2 linked regions of the Arachidicoccus terrestris genome follow. Each later gene encodes a partner of the first gene's protein in a complex. Links are inferred from orthologs where the notes say so. Each region holds a gene or a part of one and is shown in the gene's direction. Other genes may lie near its edges.

The links.
Region 2: the proteins of hisF (region 1) and hisH are in contact, whole or in part, in a crystal structure (PDB 6RU0), measured with the Thermotoga maritima proteins. The link is inferred for Arachidicoccus terrestris from one-to-one orthologs. Residues at the interface, in WP_004080486.1 of Thermotoga maritima: Met1, Leu2, Ala3, Arg5, Ser40, Glu41, Asp45, Glu46, Ala70, Glu71, Ile73, Asp74, Ile75, Pro76, Phe77, Asp98, Lys99, Ser122, Gln123, Glu161, Thr195, Leu196, Asn247, Arg249, Glu251; in WP_004080484.1 of Thermotoga maritima: Asn15, Arg18, Arg22, Arg117, Leu118, Pro119, His120, Met121, Gly122, Trp123, Asn124, Asn134, Gly135, Tyr136, Tyr138, Val140, Tyr158, Glu180, Lys181, Ser182, Ser183, Lys184, Ile185.

The regions. Positions count from the first base shown.
Region 1 is NZ_CP083387.1:3,767,324-3,775,238, forward strand. What follows is about bases 4,956-7,875. They hold hisF (imidazole glycerol phosphate synthase subunit HisF), read left to right. Parts: upstream 4,956-5,996; coding sequence 5,997-6,755; downstream 6,756-7,875. Other genes in these bases: K9M52_RS14695 (rhomboid family intramembrane serine protease), read left to right, coding at 4,956-5,384; K9M52_RS14700 (GNAT family N-acetyltransferase), read right to left, coding at 5,411-5,812; hisIE (bifunctional phosphoribosyl-AMP cyclohydrolase/phosphoribosyl-ATP diphosphatase HisIE), read left to right, coding at 6,789-7,403; K9M52_RS14715 (TlpA family protein disulfide reductase), read left to right, coding at 7,493-7,875. Also shown: GTPase Era, read left to right, coding at 1-71; ribosome biogenesis GTPase Der, read left to right, coding at 149-1,462; K9M52_RS14680 (LTA synthase family protein), read right to left, coding at 1,559-3,481; K9M52_RS14685 (phosphatase PAP2 family protein), read left to right, coding at 3,602-4,219; K9M52_RS14690 (23S rRNA (pseudouridine(1915)-N(3))-methyltransferase RlmH), read left to right, coding at 4,216-4,689; more of K9M52_RS14695, read left to right, coding at 4,731-4,955; more of K9M52_RS14715, read left to right, coding at 7,876-7,915.
Region 2 is NZ_CP083387.1:3,953,043-3,960,848, reverse strand. What follows is about bases 3,126-5,936. They hold hisH (imidazole glycerol phosphate synthase subunit HisH), read left to right. Parts: upstream 3,126-4,141; coding sequence 4,142-4,732; downstream 4,733-5,936. Other genes in these bases: rlmB (23S rRNA (guanosine(2251)-2'-O)-methyltransferase RlmB), read left to right, coding at 5,799-5,936; murQ (N-acetylmuramic acid 6-phosphate etherase), read left to right, coding at 4,743-5,573; trpA (tryptophan synthase subunit alpha), read left to right, coding at 3,302-4,084; trpB (tryptophan synthase subunit beta), read left to right, coding at 3,126-3,270. In the rest of the region: indole-3-glycerol phosphate synthase TrpC, read left to right, coding at 1-317; K9M52_RS15505 (phosphoribosylanthranilate isomerase), read left to right, coding at 322-978; K9M52_RS15500 (hypothetical protein), read left to right, coding at 975-2,036; more of trpB, read left to right, coding at 2,077-3,125; more of rlmB, read left to right, coding at 5,937-6,575; K9M52_RS15470 (hydroxymethylglutaryl-CoA lyase), read left to right, coding at 6,611-7,489; K9M52_RS15465 (GNAT family N-acetyltransferase), read left to right, coding at 7,529-7,806. UniProt on the Escherichia coli protein: IGPS catalyzes the conversion of PRFAR and glutamine to IGP, AICAR and glutamate. The HisH subunit catalyzes the hydrolysis of glutamine to glutamate and ammonia as part of the synthesis of IGP and AICAR.

The DNA.
Region 1 (7,915 bases):
AGCTTTTTGTTAAAGTGCGCCCTAAATGGCGGGAAAGTGATGCTCAGCTAAAAGAATACGGTTATAATTAATTAAGAATAAAAGTACAGGTAATTACCGGAACAGGCCATGATGGCTGTCCTGATTGATCCACATTAATGAAATATTTATGAGTTATACAGTAGCGATAGTAGGTCGGCCCAATGTAGGTAAGAGTACGTTTTTCAACCGCCTGCTGGAAGAAAGAAAAGCAATAGTGGATGATGTCAGCGGTGTGACCAGGGATCGCCAGTATGGTGTGACGGAATGGAATGGCCGTTCTTTTAACGTTATTGACACCGGTGGCTTTGTCCATGGCTCAGAAGATGTATTTGAAATCGAGATTTGCAAGCAAGTCAAAACAGCGATCGATGAGGCTGATGTAATCATTTTTATGACAGATGCAGCAACGGGGATCACTGATCTGGATGACGCAATGGCTAATATGTTGCGAAGAACAACTAAGCCCGTATTAGTAGCGGTGAATAAGGTAGATAATAATAACCGGTATTTAGAAGCAACTGAGTTTTATATACTGGGTTTTGAAAAGGTATTTTTTATCAGTTCAATAAGCGGTAGTGGTACTGGTGAGTTACTGGATGCTGTAACTGAACTAATGCCGGAAGAAACAGAAAGCTCCGTAGAAAATACAGATCTGCCTAAAATTGCCATTATAGGACAACCCAATGTCGGGAAATCGTCTCTGTTAAATGCGCTGACCGGTCAGGAAAGAACCATTGTCAGTGATATTGCAGGTACGACCAGGGATACGATCCATACCCATTATAATCTCTTTCAGAAAGAGTTTATTTTGATCGATACCGCAGGTATTCGTAAAAAAAACAAGGAAAAGGATGATCTGGAATTTTATTCAGTCATCCGGGCGATCAAAGCAATGGATGAGGCTGATACCTGTCTGCTCTTATTGGATGCGGAAAAAGGCATCACCGCGCAAGATATCAATATATTTTCACTGGCCGCCAGAAAGGGAAAGGGTATCACCTTGCTAGTTAATAAATGGGACCTGATCGAAGACAAAGCTACTAATACAGCCAGAGACTATGAAAAGGAGTTGAAAAAACGTATTGCACCGTTTAATGATATTCCTATCGTGTTTATCTCCGCAAAGGAAAAAACAAGGATCTTTAAGGCAATTGAAATAGCCTTGGAAGTCTGTGAGAATAAAAAGCAGCGTATTGCAACCAGTAAACTCAACGACGTGATGTTAAAGGCGATTGAGGCCTATCATGCACCGGTCGTAAGGGGTAATTCTATTAAGATCAAATATGTGATGCAATTGCCCACTCATGTCCCCTCTTTTGCCTTTTTTGCCAATTATCCGGACGATATTAAGACGCCCTATAAAAATTACTTAGAAAACCAGTTAAGGAGCCATTTTAACTTTAAGGGCGTACCCGTCCGAATTTTCTTCCGTAAAAAATAAGCCTATCGTACGAGTGCTGCAAGATAAATAAGTAAGCACCCTGCTTTATCCTTTACCAGATAAGCAGGGGTTATTGTTTGAACAAAAAGTTCAATATTAGTGAAGTTTATTATTGAGAATCATGTACTTATCCGTCTGATAAATAGCATTGATCAGTAGCTCGTAATGCTTTTTTACAGAATCGGCCAGTTTTACGGGCTGATTATTGAACATATTAAACGCCTTTGGTTTTTGCTGACGGTCTACGTCATAAAAATAATACAGCGAATCCTGCATCAGCCCGATAGTGATATTGCTGGGATCATATATAAAGACGCCATTATGGTCCGGATGAGCCCTCATATGCGGGCTCATCAGATCACGGCCCATAGTGGTGTTTTTGTAAGGTAGCCTGGCCAATCCCGCGATAGTAGGCAACACATCTGCCTGAGAGGCATAACTATTGATCTGCTCCGGACGGATAAGTCCGGGCGCATAAAATAACAAAGGAACATGCATATTTACCAGTGAGCCATTGGTCCAGGCATCCGGATAGTATTTGGAAGCGTCTCCTTTTGTACCATGATCTCCGACAAAGACAAAGATCGTGTTCTTGAAGTAGGGTTGCTTTTTAGCTGCCTCAATAAAATGGCGGTAACAATAATCAGTATAACGAAAGGCGTTCAGTTCTGCCAGACTGGTAAAGCCATTCTCCAGGATCTCCTTTTGTGAGTAGTGAACCAGCTTAAAGTTGTCTTTATCATCTTCAGGAATGGTATAAGGACGATGATTATCAGCGGTCTGAATGATCGCAAAAAAAGGCTTGGTGGCTTTTGAGAAGTCCTGGTTTGCCCTTTCAAAAATGTGTCTGTCACTGACGCCCCAGACGTTTATTTTAGGGGCGTCATAATCGGGCTGTTCGATGGTTTCCAGACCAGGAATATTATTTTCAAGCACGCCCCGGATATTTGCCCAGCTTAAGCTACCGCCGATATAATAACTTTTATCATAGTTTTTAAAAGCATTGATAATGGTATGCTGATTAACGGCTCCCGGATTTCGGCTGGAAGTAGAATTTCTTTCAACGTCGGGAATACCTGTGATGATTGCCCATACACCTCTGGCCGTACCAACGGATGGTGAAAAACATCTGGTAAAGAATAGACCCTGTTTAGACAGTGAGTCAAAATAAGGCGTGGGATTAAGCGTATTGCCTGACATGGAGCTCTTTACATAGCTAAAGGATTCGCAGATGACTAGCACGACGTTGGGAGGGTTAACAGCCGGGGTATCCGGCGTAATAATTCTTTCAAAGTTCAGCTTATTTTGATCCGGCTGTTTGATATCCAGGAAATCCACCATTAAGGGATAACTTTTTTTTACCGCCTCCTTGTTATAGGTGATGCTGGCATGTTGCAAGGTGCTAAAAAAAGACTGAAAGGGATTCAGCGCCATATTCGAGGCGTAATCACTACCCAAGGTAAATGCATCGCTCCAACGCAAAGGGTATTGCCCCAGGCGGCCAAAAATAAAAAAGGCAAGCAGCAGAAAATAAACGATACCGACAGTGATACGCCTGGACTTAGTCACCTGGTCACCCGCTCTTTTGTTAACCCAACGGTAAGTCAGACGGATAAACCAATGCAGTAAAAAGGTTCCGATGATTAGTGTAAATAAGATCCAGAAGACAGGATATGTTTCCATAACCATCCCGAAAGAAGCGTCTTCCTGCAGGTACTCGAGCACACTGGCGTTGAGACTGGCGCCTAAATATGCGAAATAGGCGAATCCTGCAATGTACATAAAAACAAAAAGAAATGTGAAAATGCCCCAATAAATAAAGGCCGTTTTCTTGCCCTTTGCTTTTTTAAACGGATGTAAGGCCGGTAGCAGCGATAAAAGAAAGCCTACCAATGCGGCTACGCTGACGATACGCAAATCATATCGAAGACCAAGCCAGAATGCCTTGCCCATGGGGTGGTCGATATCCAGAGCCGGTTTTGGGAAAATGTTCATTTCAATGATACGCAAAAGGGACATTAGAACTATAAAAAATATGCTAATTATCAATAACCATTGGATAGAACTTGGTATTTTTATGCGCTTCATGAGCTGATTTTTGGCTCCAAAAGTAATAAAATTTTAAACCTTGGCTTATAAATGATATTTTCCTATTTCGAAAATTTTGATAAATATCTTTTTTTAAAAATAAATACGGTCTGGACCAGCCCTGTTCTGGATAGTATCCTTCCCTGGTGGCGGGATAAAAATACCTGGATTCCCCTATATATCTTCCTGGGGCTGTTTATCTTTATTAATTTCGGCAAAAAAGCGCTACCCTGGTTTCTGTTTGTACTGGCTACAGCGGCACTCATGGATCAGATCAGCAGCCATTTTCTAAAAGAGTATTTTGATCGGGTGCGACCCTGTAATGATGTGGTGATGCGGCTTAAAGAAAGATTTCTGGTAAGGCATCGTCCGCAGAGTGGTAGCTTCCCTTCCTCTCATGCCTGCAATCATTTTGCGCTGGGCTTGTTTTTTCTGTTGACACTCAAAAGGTATTTTGGTAAATGGGCCTGGCTGTTTATTTTTTGGGCAGCGACAATCTGTTATGGGCAGATCTATGTAGGGGTACATTATCCGACAGATGTTATTGCCGGCGCCATTATCGGCTCTTTGGTGGGGCTCGGTATGTATGGATTATTTACCCGTTTTTTTAAAATGCCTGATCCGCCTGGACATGAAAGAACACTCAGCAAACAAGTATCCAGATTATGAAAATTCAATTATGGTCTGTTGGGAAACCGCATGACCGCCAGCTATCTGCCAGTATTGAAGAATTTACGGTCCGGCTCCGAAAATATTATCCGGCCGAATGGTTTATTATTGCCCCGCCGAAGCATGCGGCATCCTTACAGATAGCCGATCTGAAAAAACAGGAAGGAGAGCTCGTTTTAAATCAGTTGCAAGCAACAGACTTTCTGGTATTATTGGACGAAAAAGGGAAAATGCTCAGTTCTATTGATCTGGCTGCGTTTATTGAACAAAGAGCCACGGAAAGTACCAAAAGGATTGTATTTTTGATCGGCGGTGCCTTTGGCGTAGATGAGCCGGTCAGAAAAAGAGCCCAGATGGTCTGGAGCCTCTCCAAACTGGTTTTTCCGCATATGCTCGTCCGGCTGATTTTGGCGGAGCAGCTCTATAGAGCCTGCAGTATTATTCGGGGAGAAAAATATCATCACATCTAATTTAACTAGTTCTGGCCGCGCGCACCTGAAAAAATGAATTTATGGAGCATTTAAGTGTTACCCTTGTTATCATAATTATTACTTGTATTGTATCCTTTATGGCTTTTTCTAATGAAGCACTGATGGGAAAGCTGATTTTCTATCCGCCTGCCATCAGTGAGCAAGGTCAATGGTACCGGTTTTTCAGCTGTGGACTGATCCATGGAGATTTTGGTCATCTGGCCTTTAACATGTATGCCTTTTACACCTTCGGTGTCGTCGTAGAAGGAAATTTTGCTTATATATTTGGAAATGGATTTGGCAAACTACTATATCTGATACTGTACATAACAGCTTTATTGGTTTGTTTGTTGCCCACCTATGTAAAGAATAAGGATAACTATGCCTATCAGAGTCTGGGCGCTTCCGGGGCTGTGTCGGCGATTGTATTTGTCAGTATTCTACTTATGCCGACCGCCGAGATAGGATTGATTTTTATTCCGTTTTTTAGCCTGCCTTCTTTTATTTTCGGAGTGATCTACCTGATTATCACTGCCTGGTTGGATAAAAGAGGCAGCTCAAGAATTAATCATTCTGCCCACTTGTATGGCGGACTGTACGGTATTGCTTTTCTGATCCTGGCCTGTCAGCTATTCTCTCATTTTAATGTATTGGCACAATTCATTTTGCAGGTACGCAGCTATTTTCAGATTTAAAAAGCAGGCTTGATATGCATTCAGGATCAGTCTGTTTCCCTGTTGAAGATAAAGGCGCGATCCATCTTTTCCATACCCAATTTGGGATAGTACGCTACTGCGCTGGGAGCTGCCAGTAGCAAGAGCATACTTTGAGGGCCGATTTCGAGGCGGGTACGGCGCACAAGTTCTTTGCCGATTCCCTCATGTTGGTATTCTTTACGGACCGCCAGGTCGGACAGGTAACAGCAGTAACAAAAGTCTGTCAGACTGCGGGCGATACCGACCAATTGGTCTCCATCCCAAGCACTTACTGTCAGATCCGCTGCCTTAAACATGCTTTCAATCCGCTTCATATCACCGGTGGGGCGGTTGATGCCAGAACTATCAAATACTTCGATGATTGTGTCTATCGGAATTATCTTATTAATTGCGTAAATGATTGGCATAGATAAAGGTTTAAATTAGTCATGAAATCTGACCAAAGTTACCTGATCCATTGGAAGAGCCAAGTTTATTTTAATAACGAATGTCTGTTTGCCGCAGGCATATTTTGAATGTTTTTTTGCTTGTTAGCCGTCTTTATTTGTCTTTCCCGCAGATTGCGAGTAATTTTGATCACTTCTATTATTTATGTTAACGAAAAGAATCATTCCCTGCCTGGATATCAAAGATGGCAGAACGGTGAAAGGTATTAATTTTGAAAGCCTTCGTGACGCCGGAGACCCGGTGGAACTCGGAAAGTTCTATGCCGATCAGGGTGCAGATGAACTGGTCTTTTTGGACATCACTGCAACGGTAGAAAAAAGAAAGACGCTGAGGGAGTTAGTCAGTAAGATAGCCCGCCATATCAATATTCCTTTCACGGTTGGGGGGGGGATCAGTTCTGTTGAGGATGGCAAGATCCTCCTGGACAACGGAGCTGACAAAACTTCGGTCAATTCGGCGGCGTTTAAACGGCCGGAACTGATCCAAGAACTGGCAGGCGCATTTGGGAGCCAGTGTGTCGTCTTGGCCATTGATACCAAAAAAGAGGCTGATGGTCATTGGTATGTTTATTTGAATGGAGGCAGGCTTAAAACAGATATCCGTTGTGAGGACTGGGCCAGAAAGGGAGTGGAATTAGGTGCAGGGGAGATATTGCTGACATCTATGAATAATGATGGAACGAAACAGGGGTTTGCACTGGATATTACAGAGACGCTGGCAACGACATTACCGGTTCCGGTTATCGCCAGCGGTGGTGGCGGGACTGTAGAGCACTTTATAGATGTCTTTGAGTCGGCGCATGCGGATGCGGCGCTGGCTGCCAGCATTTTTCATTTTAGAGAAGTAGAAATCGGTGTTTTAAAACGGAAGCTGGCGGAAGCAGGAATCCCTGTCAGGCAATAAGAAAATAAATAATCAAGTGAAAAGATAAGAATAATGGAAATCAATTATGCTAAATATCCGGACGGCCTGGTACCGGCTATTGTACAGGATAGCAAGACTGGAAAGGTATTGATGTTGGGCTTTATGAATGAAGAGGCGGTCGCCCAGACCAAAGCACTGGGCAAAGTGACCTTTTTCAGCAGGTCAAAGAACCGGCTGTGGACAAAAGGAGAAGAGAGCGAAAATTTTCTGATCCTAAAAGATATAAAAGTAGACTGCGACCAGGACACTTTATTGGTTAAAGCGGAGCCGTTAGGCCCAGTATGTCATACAGGTACAGATACCTGTTGGGGCGAAAAAAATGAATGTGGTAGTTTTTTGGTTCAGTTGGAAAATATAATTCAGCAACGCAAAAACTCAGGTGACGAAAGATCCTATGTTGCCAGTTTATTTAAAAAAGGTATCAATAAAATTGCTCAGAAAGTCGGCGAGGAAGCGGTAGAAGTGGTGATCGAAGCTAAGGATAGTGATGAGTATCTTTTTTTAAACGAAAGTGCAGATCTCCTTTTTCACTACCTGATCCTACTCAATGCGAAAGGGTACAGACTGGAGGATGTCATGAAAGTGCTGCGCAGCCGCCATGAGACAAAAAAGGCTGATCAGAAATAGGCATTTAGCTGTCATATATCCATTATTGTGTAACAGGCATGATTTATGCCTGAAGGCAATGATCTTATTGGTTATTATTTTTAATTTTCATGAAGTATCAAAGTAAGCAGTTCCAGCAGCCGTTCATACGAAGATATCTCTATTTTATAGTAGTAGTAGTAATACTGTCGACTGTTATAAGTAGATCCCAGGCGCAGAATATGAATATGATGACGGAGCTTGATCAACCTGCTGAACTCGCCTGGTATAATCAGCATTTTGCCCTTCTGGAAGACAGTGTAACGCATTATCAGGAAGCCATTAAGCAACCTCAGGTACCGGCCGAACGTAAACGTAATCTGGAGGCGTATGAGAAGGAGTTAGGCAGATATAGGACAACCATGCGACAGTTTGTGGCCCTGCATCGTGCAGAAGATACGGCTGCAAAAGCGCTCCTGATCAGTTGTTTCAGAGAAATTGAGGTCAACCAGGATACCTTAAGATCGATGGCTTCCCTGTTGACCGGTGCAGGG
Region 2 (7,806 bases), 180 kb from region 1 along the record:
AAGTCTTACTTGAAATCCATACGGAAGAAGAGCTGGACCGGTTAACAGATGATATTGATTTAGTAGGTATTAACAATCGCAACCTGAAGACCTTCGAGGTAGATATTCGCCATTCCATAAAGCTAAGATCACTACTGCCAAAAGACAGGCCGGCTATCGCGGAAAGCGGTATCAGTGATGTAAAAGTAACAAATGAACTGTATCAGGCAGGATTCAAAGGCTTTTTGATTGGAGAATATTTTATGAAAAATGCTGATCCCGGCACAGCATTCAGCCACTATATCAGCGAACTAAATGCACTACAGACAGGAAACTAGCACGATGAGTAGACCGTTACAAATAAAGGTATGTGGCATGACCCAGGCAATGCAGGTCAGCACTCTTGGAGAAATGGGCGTTGATTATATAGGATTTATCTTTTATCCGGCCTCTCCCAGATATGTAGGCAATAAGATGCGGCCGGAAGAGATCAAGGCAATTAACGGATCTTTTAAAAAAGTGGGCGTCTTTGTTAACGCAGACAAAGACGAAATATTGAATACTGTAGAGGCCTGTGGTCTGGACATGGTACAGCTTCATGGAGATGAAGCCCCTTTACTATGTGAAAAGATTGCAGAGAATATTCCGGTAATCAAGGCTTTTAGGCTACTTAACAACGACGACGTTCTCTATAAGATCCTCCCTTACCGGGAAATTGTGGATTACTTTCTTTTTGACACAAATACTAAGAGCTTTGGCGGCTCCGGCAAACGTTTTGACTGGAGTATACTGGAGAACCTGTCCCTGGAGAAGCCTTTTTTCCTCAGCGGAGGCATCAGCGAGGAACATTTGCCAGATCTTAAGTTATTTCAGGAGCTAAGTGTGGCAAAAAGTTTAATTTCGTTGGATATAAACAGCCGTTTTGAGACGGAGCCCGGCGTCAAGGATTTAGATAGGATCCAGGCATTCATACGGCAACTAAAAGTAAATTTGCAATGAAAAGATACCTATATAAAACAGGCATTTTATTAATGGCGCTTTTTGGTGCGGCTGGCAGTTATGGCCAAAAGCTGACCATTGATCAGATCAATAGTGATAGCGCAGCACTGCGCTATGTCAAGGAAATGAATTATGACGTCAAGAGTGCACCCCAATGGAAGTTTTTCTACCTGACAAGTGGTGACGAGTGGCAGTCATATTATAATTTTAGCAATAGCGAGATAGATAAATACAGCCAGCAAACACAATCCAAAAGATGGTTGAAAACAGATCTCAACAGCGACGGCAAAACCGATCTGGTTGTGAGTGGCTATATTGCCAAAAGACCAGGAGACTGGGCTACAGCCACTTTTAAAATACTGGTATACCTTTCGCAATCCGGGAAAAGCTATACAGCCTTTAACCTCTTGGCATCAGGCAGCGATCATGCTCCTGCATATTTTAATGAGATTCAGGTAGCAGGTAAACATTACCTCCAGCTCCACAGGTGGCAAAGCCAGGATGAGCTGAACCATCAGCCTTATCAGAGTGATACAATCCGTTATTCCTCTTATTGGGGAAGTTTCTTAAACTTCTTTCAAAAAGGCATACGCCATTCAGAAATTTCCTCTATCAGCTATAAGGTGCTGGAAGATTTCGATGGTAGCTATCACGCCTTGAATATAGACCTGGAGACAACCAAGAAGACCAATATGGAAATCGTTGTGAAGAGGTCCACTGAGAAAGAGCCAGATATCAATAGGGCCAGGCTGGCCAAGGACTTGTGGGTCCATATGGATACCCTCATACGCAGCAGTTACGCTATGGGCCGTGTCAAAGGTGACACGACAATCGTTCATCATGATATTAATAGCGAACAATTACCCATCTATCTGACAGTCATCTATAAAGACGGCCATAAAGAAACCATTCAGGATTATGGCAACGGTGCTAATTATTCTGTCATCACGATATACGCCTGCATGGAAAACATTATTCAAAATGTGTTTGATCAATTACAAAGAAGACAGGAATTGATTAATGGCATGTTAGATGGTGTCGGTAGTTTTGGGTATTAAAAACAAAAAACACGAATATTTAAATTTAGTATAGATCCGAATGAAACAGCAGATTCAAGTTGATGAAAATGGATATTACGGGCAGTTCGGCGGCGCCTATATCCCTGAAATGCTTTACCCGAATGTAGCACAATTACAGAAGGAATACATCTCTATCATGGAGGATGCCGACTTCCAGAAAGAATATAAATATCTGCTGAAAGACTATGTCGGCAGACCATCGCCCTTATATTTGGCTCAAAGGCTAAGTGCCCAGATAGGTACCGAGATTTACCTGAAAAGAGAGGATTTGAACCATACCGGTGCGCATAAGATCAATAACGCGATCGGTCAGGTATTACTCGCGCAGCGACTGGGTAAAAAACGCATTATCGCTGAAACTGGCGCCGGACAGCATGGCGTCGCAACGGCCACGGTCTGTGCCCTGAAAGGGCTGGAATGCATCGTATACATGGGCGAGATCGATATAAAAAGACAGGCTCCAAACGTAGCCCGCATGAAAATGCTGGGTGCTAAAGTGATCCCGGCTAAAAGTGGTAGCAAAACGTTAAAAGACGCGACTAATGAAGCAATCAGAGACTGGATCAATAACCCCACTGATACCCATTATGTGATTGGCAGTGTTGTTGGTCCACACCCTTATCCGGATATGGTCGCCCGCTTTCAGAGCATCATCAGTGAAGAGATCCGCTGGCAACTAAAGGAAAAAACCGGCAGCGAGTTGCCTACGCACGTTATCGCCTGTGTAGGCGGCGGCTCTAACGCCGCAGGGGCATTCTACTACTTTTTAAACGAGCCTTCAGTTGAGCTTATCGCGGTAGAAGCGGCGGGGTTAGGTATCCATTCCGGCCACTCGGCTGCAACCACAACATTAGGCACACCGGGCGTTTTACACGGCAGCAAAAGCATTGTAATGCAAACAGCTGATGGGCAGGTCGTAGAACCACATAGTATCTCTGCAGGACTGGATTATCCGGGTATCGGCCCCTTACATGCGCATCTGTTTGCCAGCGGAAGAGGCCGGTTCCTGAGTGCCACAGATGATCAGTCCTTAAAAGCCGCCTTCAACCTCACACGGTTGGAAGGAATTATCCCGGCGCTGGAAAGTTCGCACGCGCTCAGCGGTCTCGAACAAGTAGAATTTCCTGCAGGCAGCAGGGTAGTCGTTTGCCTGAGCGGCAGGGGAGACAAGGATATGGACACCTATATGAAACACATGGCAGACTTTGAATAAGACTTCTGTCAATCAATAATATTTTGAACAAATGAGTCGCATAGCACAGACATTTAACAAAAGTGATAATTACAAGGTCCTCAACGTATATTGTACAGCGGGCTATCCGGAATTGAACAGTACAATAGATGTGATGAGATCGCTCCAGCAAAATGGAGCTGACCTGATTGAATTGGGTATGCCATATAGCGATCCGCTCGCTGATGGAGAAATCATTCAGCAGAGCGGGGGAGTCGCCCTGAAAAACGGAATGACCATTTCGATACTCTTCAATCAACTAAAGGGCTTTAGAAAAGACATCCAGGTGCCGGTTGTGTTGATGGGCTATATGAACCCCGTCCTGCAATATGGATTTGAGCGCTTCTGTAAAAGCGCTGCAGAGGTTGGCATTGATGGGCTGATCCTTCCCGATCTGCCTCCACTGGAGTATCAACAGGAGTACGGAGCCATCGTGAAAGAATATGGTTTGGACTTCATCTTCTTAATCACACCAGAAACGTCAGAAGAAAGAATTAAGCTATTAGATAGCTTGAGCAGTGGTTTTCTATATGCCGTTTCGTCCAGTTCTACTACAGGGCATGAAAAAGATTTTTCCCTGGTAGAGAAATATCTTTCCGGGTTAAGTGGCTATGGGCTCAAAAATCCAGTTTTGGCCGGGTTTGGGATCAGGGACAAAACATCTTTTGATGCAGCGGCGAAGTACACGGATGGAGCCATTATAGGAAGTGCGTATATCAAGGCGCTAGCCGGAACTAAGGACGCTTTATCCATTGAAAAGGCAACAAAGTCATTTTTGCAGACCATTCGCCAATAACTTTCTTTCAGATGCCAAATCTAAAAGTGGATAAATAGTATTTAATAATTGTAATAAATGCAAACAGTAATTATAAAATATAATGCGGGGAATGTTCAGTCGGTCCTATATGCTCTGGAAAGAATTGGGTTTACCGCTGAAGTGACAGATAATGCGGAAAAGATCGAAGGCGCAGACAAAGTTATTTTTCCCGGCGTAGGCCATGCAGGATCTGCCATGACATACCTGAAAGAGAAAAGACTGGATAAGCTATTACCCTCACTTAAGCAACCTTTTCTGGGCATATGTCTTGGGATGCAGCTCATGTGTAGCCATAGCGATGAGGGAGATACAGATTGTCTGGGTATTTTTGACGAGCAGGTATTGGCTTTTAAGTCCAAAGAATTTAAAATTCCCCAGATTGGCTGGAATCAGATCAGTAGTCTGAAAACCCCGCTGTTCGATAAAGTAGCAGAAAACAGCTTTACCTATCTGGTACACAGTTATTATGCAGCCGTTGGAGATCATACCATCGCCGAAACAGACTATATTCACCCTTATAGCACCGCCCTGCACAAAAATAACTTCTACGGTGTACAGTTCCATCCGGAAAAAAGCGCGGCTGTTGGTGAACAGATTCTTTATAACTTTATGTCGAAAATAGTCTAATCATTGATCTATGGAACCATTTATTAAAACAACAGAACAGCCTTCCAGTTATCGCCATCTGGAGACAATGCCATTGCATGATTTGCTTGCAGGCATGAATCAGGAAGACCAGCAAGTTCCATTGGCTGTTCAGGCAGCACTGCCGCAAATTGAAAAACTGGCCCTGGCCGTTGTCGAAGCCATGGCAAGAGGGGGCAGACTGTTTTATATTGGTGCCGGTACCAGTGGCCGGCTGGGTGTACTGGATGCCAGTGAAATCCCACCAACCTTTGGTGTATCCAAGAACTATGTAATAGGTATTATTGCCGGTGGCAATATTGCCCTGACAGACGCCGTGGAGAATGCCGAAGACGATGAAGAGCAGGGTTGGAAAGACCTGGAATCACATAAGGTCAGTAAAAATGATATACTGATCGGACTTGCCACTAGCGGCACGACGCCTTATGTAATAGGCGCTATGGAAAAATGCAGAGCGCTCGGCATTGTTACAGGTTGCATCACCTGCAATAAACATGCACCGATCAGCCAGGTAGCCGACTTCCCGGTAGAAGTGATAGTAGGACCGGAATTTTTGACCGGCAGCACCCGGCTTAAAAGCGGCACTGCGCAGAAAATGGTACTGAACATGATCTCTACGATTGCCATGATCCGGATGGGCAGGGTTCTGGATAATAAAATGGTCAATATGCAGCTCACCAATCAAAAACTTATCGAGCGGGGCACCAGAATGCTCATTGAAAAAACGGGCCTTGAAACAGAAAAAGCCAAGCATTTACTGCTTCAATACGGGAGCGTAGCTGCTGCCATGGAGGCCTATAATAAAGATACTGGTCAGATATAAAAAGTTTAGCAAGCCCACCTTCTGCTCCACGTGTACGTCTGAGCATATTCTATAAATAGCCCTTATACCGGCTTATTAAAGTAAGGCGTCGTAATCTGCAACAGGCAAATAATAATGCTTATCGAAGGTAATTTACTACCTTTGTGTAAAAGCCGTACAGGATGTCTTTCAGGCAGAAGAACACGAATCTTCACATTCATCCAAGGCTGCACTAAAAAATAATGTATGGCTTTTCAGAAAAAAAGTACAAATAACTACCAGTCTAAGAAGAACATTATTGTTGGACGTAACCCCGTTATGGAAGCGCTTAAAAGTGGTATTAATATCGATAAAATACTTATTTTCAAAAACGCTTCCGGTGATGTGATACAGGGTATAAGAAGCCAGGCCAAAAAGCTGAATATCCCCGTACAACCAGTTCCCCAGGAAAAACTCTATAGCCTGACCAATACGAACCATCAAGGTGTTATCGCCTTTAAATCCGCTGTCACTTATCAAAACCTTCAACAGGTCATTGATCATATTGTAGGTAATGGTGACGTACCACAGTTTTTAATGCTGGATGGTATCACCGACGTCCGTAATATAGGTGCTATTGCCCGTAGCGCCCTTTGTACCGGCACCCATGCGATCATTATTCCCGATAAAGGAGTGGGAGCATTGGGCGAGGACGCCGTCAAAAGCAGTGCCGGTGCCCTGGAAAAAATCAACATCTGCAGAGTCAGCAGTCTGCTTAAAGCAGTGGAAGAATTACAATTGAATGGCATCGGTATTTTCACTTCTGAAATGGATGCGCCCAAAAAACTATTTGAACTGGATCTGACCCTTCCTTGTTGTTTTGTCATGGGTAGCGAAGATAACGGAGTGCAGCCTTATATTTCTAAAGCGGCCAACGAGAAATATGCTATTCCTATGACCGGTAATTTTGATTCCTTAAACGTATCTGTTGCTGCCGGTATCACATTATATGAGGCGATGAAGCAGCGCATGCAGCAGCGCTAGTAGCTATACTGCGGATACAACTTAAAACGACCGCCATGCAAACGGTAACCCAAAATAAAGTCATTGAACTGGTGGAATGCCCCAGGGATGCTATGCAGGGTTGGCCACACCCTATTACGACCGATACGAAGGTGGCTTACCTGAAAGCGCTACTGGAGGCAGGTTTTCCGGTGCTGGATTTCGGGAGCTTTGTTTCTCCTAAAGCCATCCCGCAGATGGCGGATACCGCTGAGGTCCTGGCCCGGCTAAATTTTTCCGGTATTAAAACACCTACAAAGTTATTGGCGATCATCGCAAATGTACGTGGTGCAGAAGATGCCTGTAAATATAAAGAGATCCATTATCTTGGTTTTCCATTTTCCATTTCTGAGACCTTCCAGTTACGGAACACGAATAGTACCAGAGCTGAAAGCTTCGAGCGGGTCAGTCAAATTCAGAAACTTTGTTTAGCCCACGATAAAGAACTTGTTATTTATTTAAGCATGGGTTTTGGCAATCCTTATGGAGATCCGTATAATGCCGTCATTTTGCAGGACTGGGCTGAGAAAATGGCTGAACTCGGTATCAAAATCATATCTCTGGCAGACACAGTTGGGCTGGCAACACCTGTACAAATCAAAGAAGCGCTGCAGGAATTGATCCCCCATTATCCAGCCATCACCTTCGGCGTTCACCTGCATTCTACCCGGGAGAACAGCCATGAAAAGATACAGGCGGCACTCGAGGGCGGCTGCCTGAGGTTCGATGGCGCCTTAAAAGGCATAGGAGGCTGTCCGATGGCTCAGGATGATCTCGTAGGCAATATGGATACTGAGCTGATGATTCGTTATTTTAAGACGCAACAGTATAATATTCCCCTAAATGAAGCGGCCTTCCAAAAGGCCATAACGATGACAAGTGAGGTATTTGTATAATTTTTTAATGCTGTTTGAACTCAATACTTCTTTTCGAGAATGAACAAGTTGATCATAGATACCCAACGCCTTCGTATCAGAAATTTAAAAACGACAGATCTGGCTGACTTTTACTTTTACCGTTCAAATCCAGAAGTCACCCGATATCAGGGGTTTGATGTATACACCCTTGAGGAAGCTCAGGCGTTTATTCAGGAACACCTGGATAAAGAGTTTGGGCAACCTGGTCAGTGGGTGCAATATGGCATCGAAAACAAAAGCACCGGAACAATAATCGGAGATTGCGCAATTCGCCTTGATCAATATGACATCAGAAT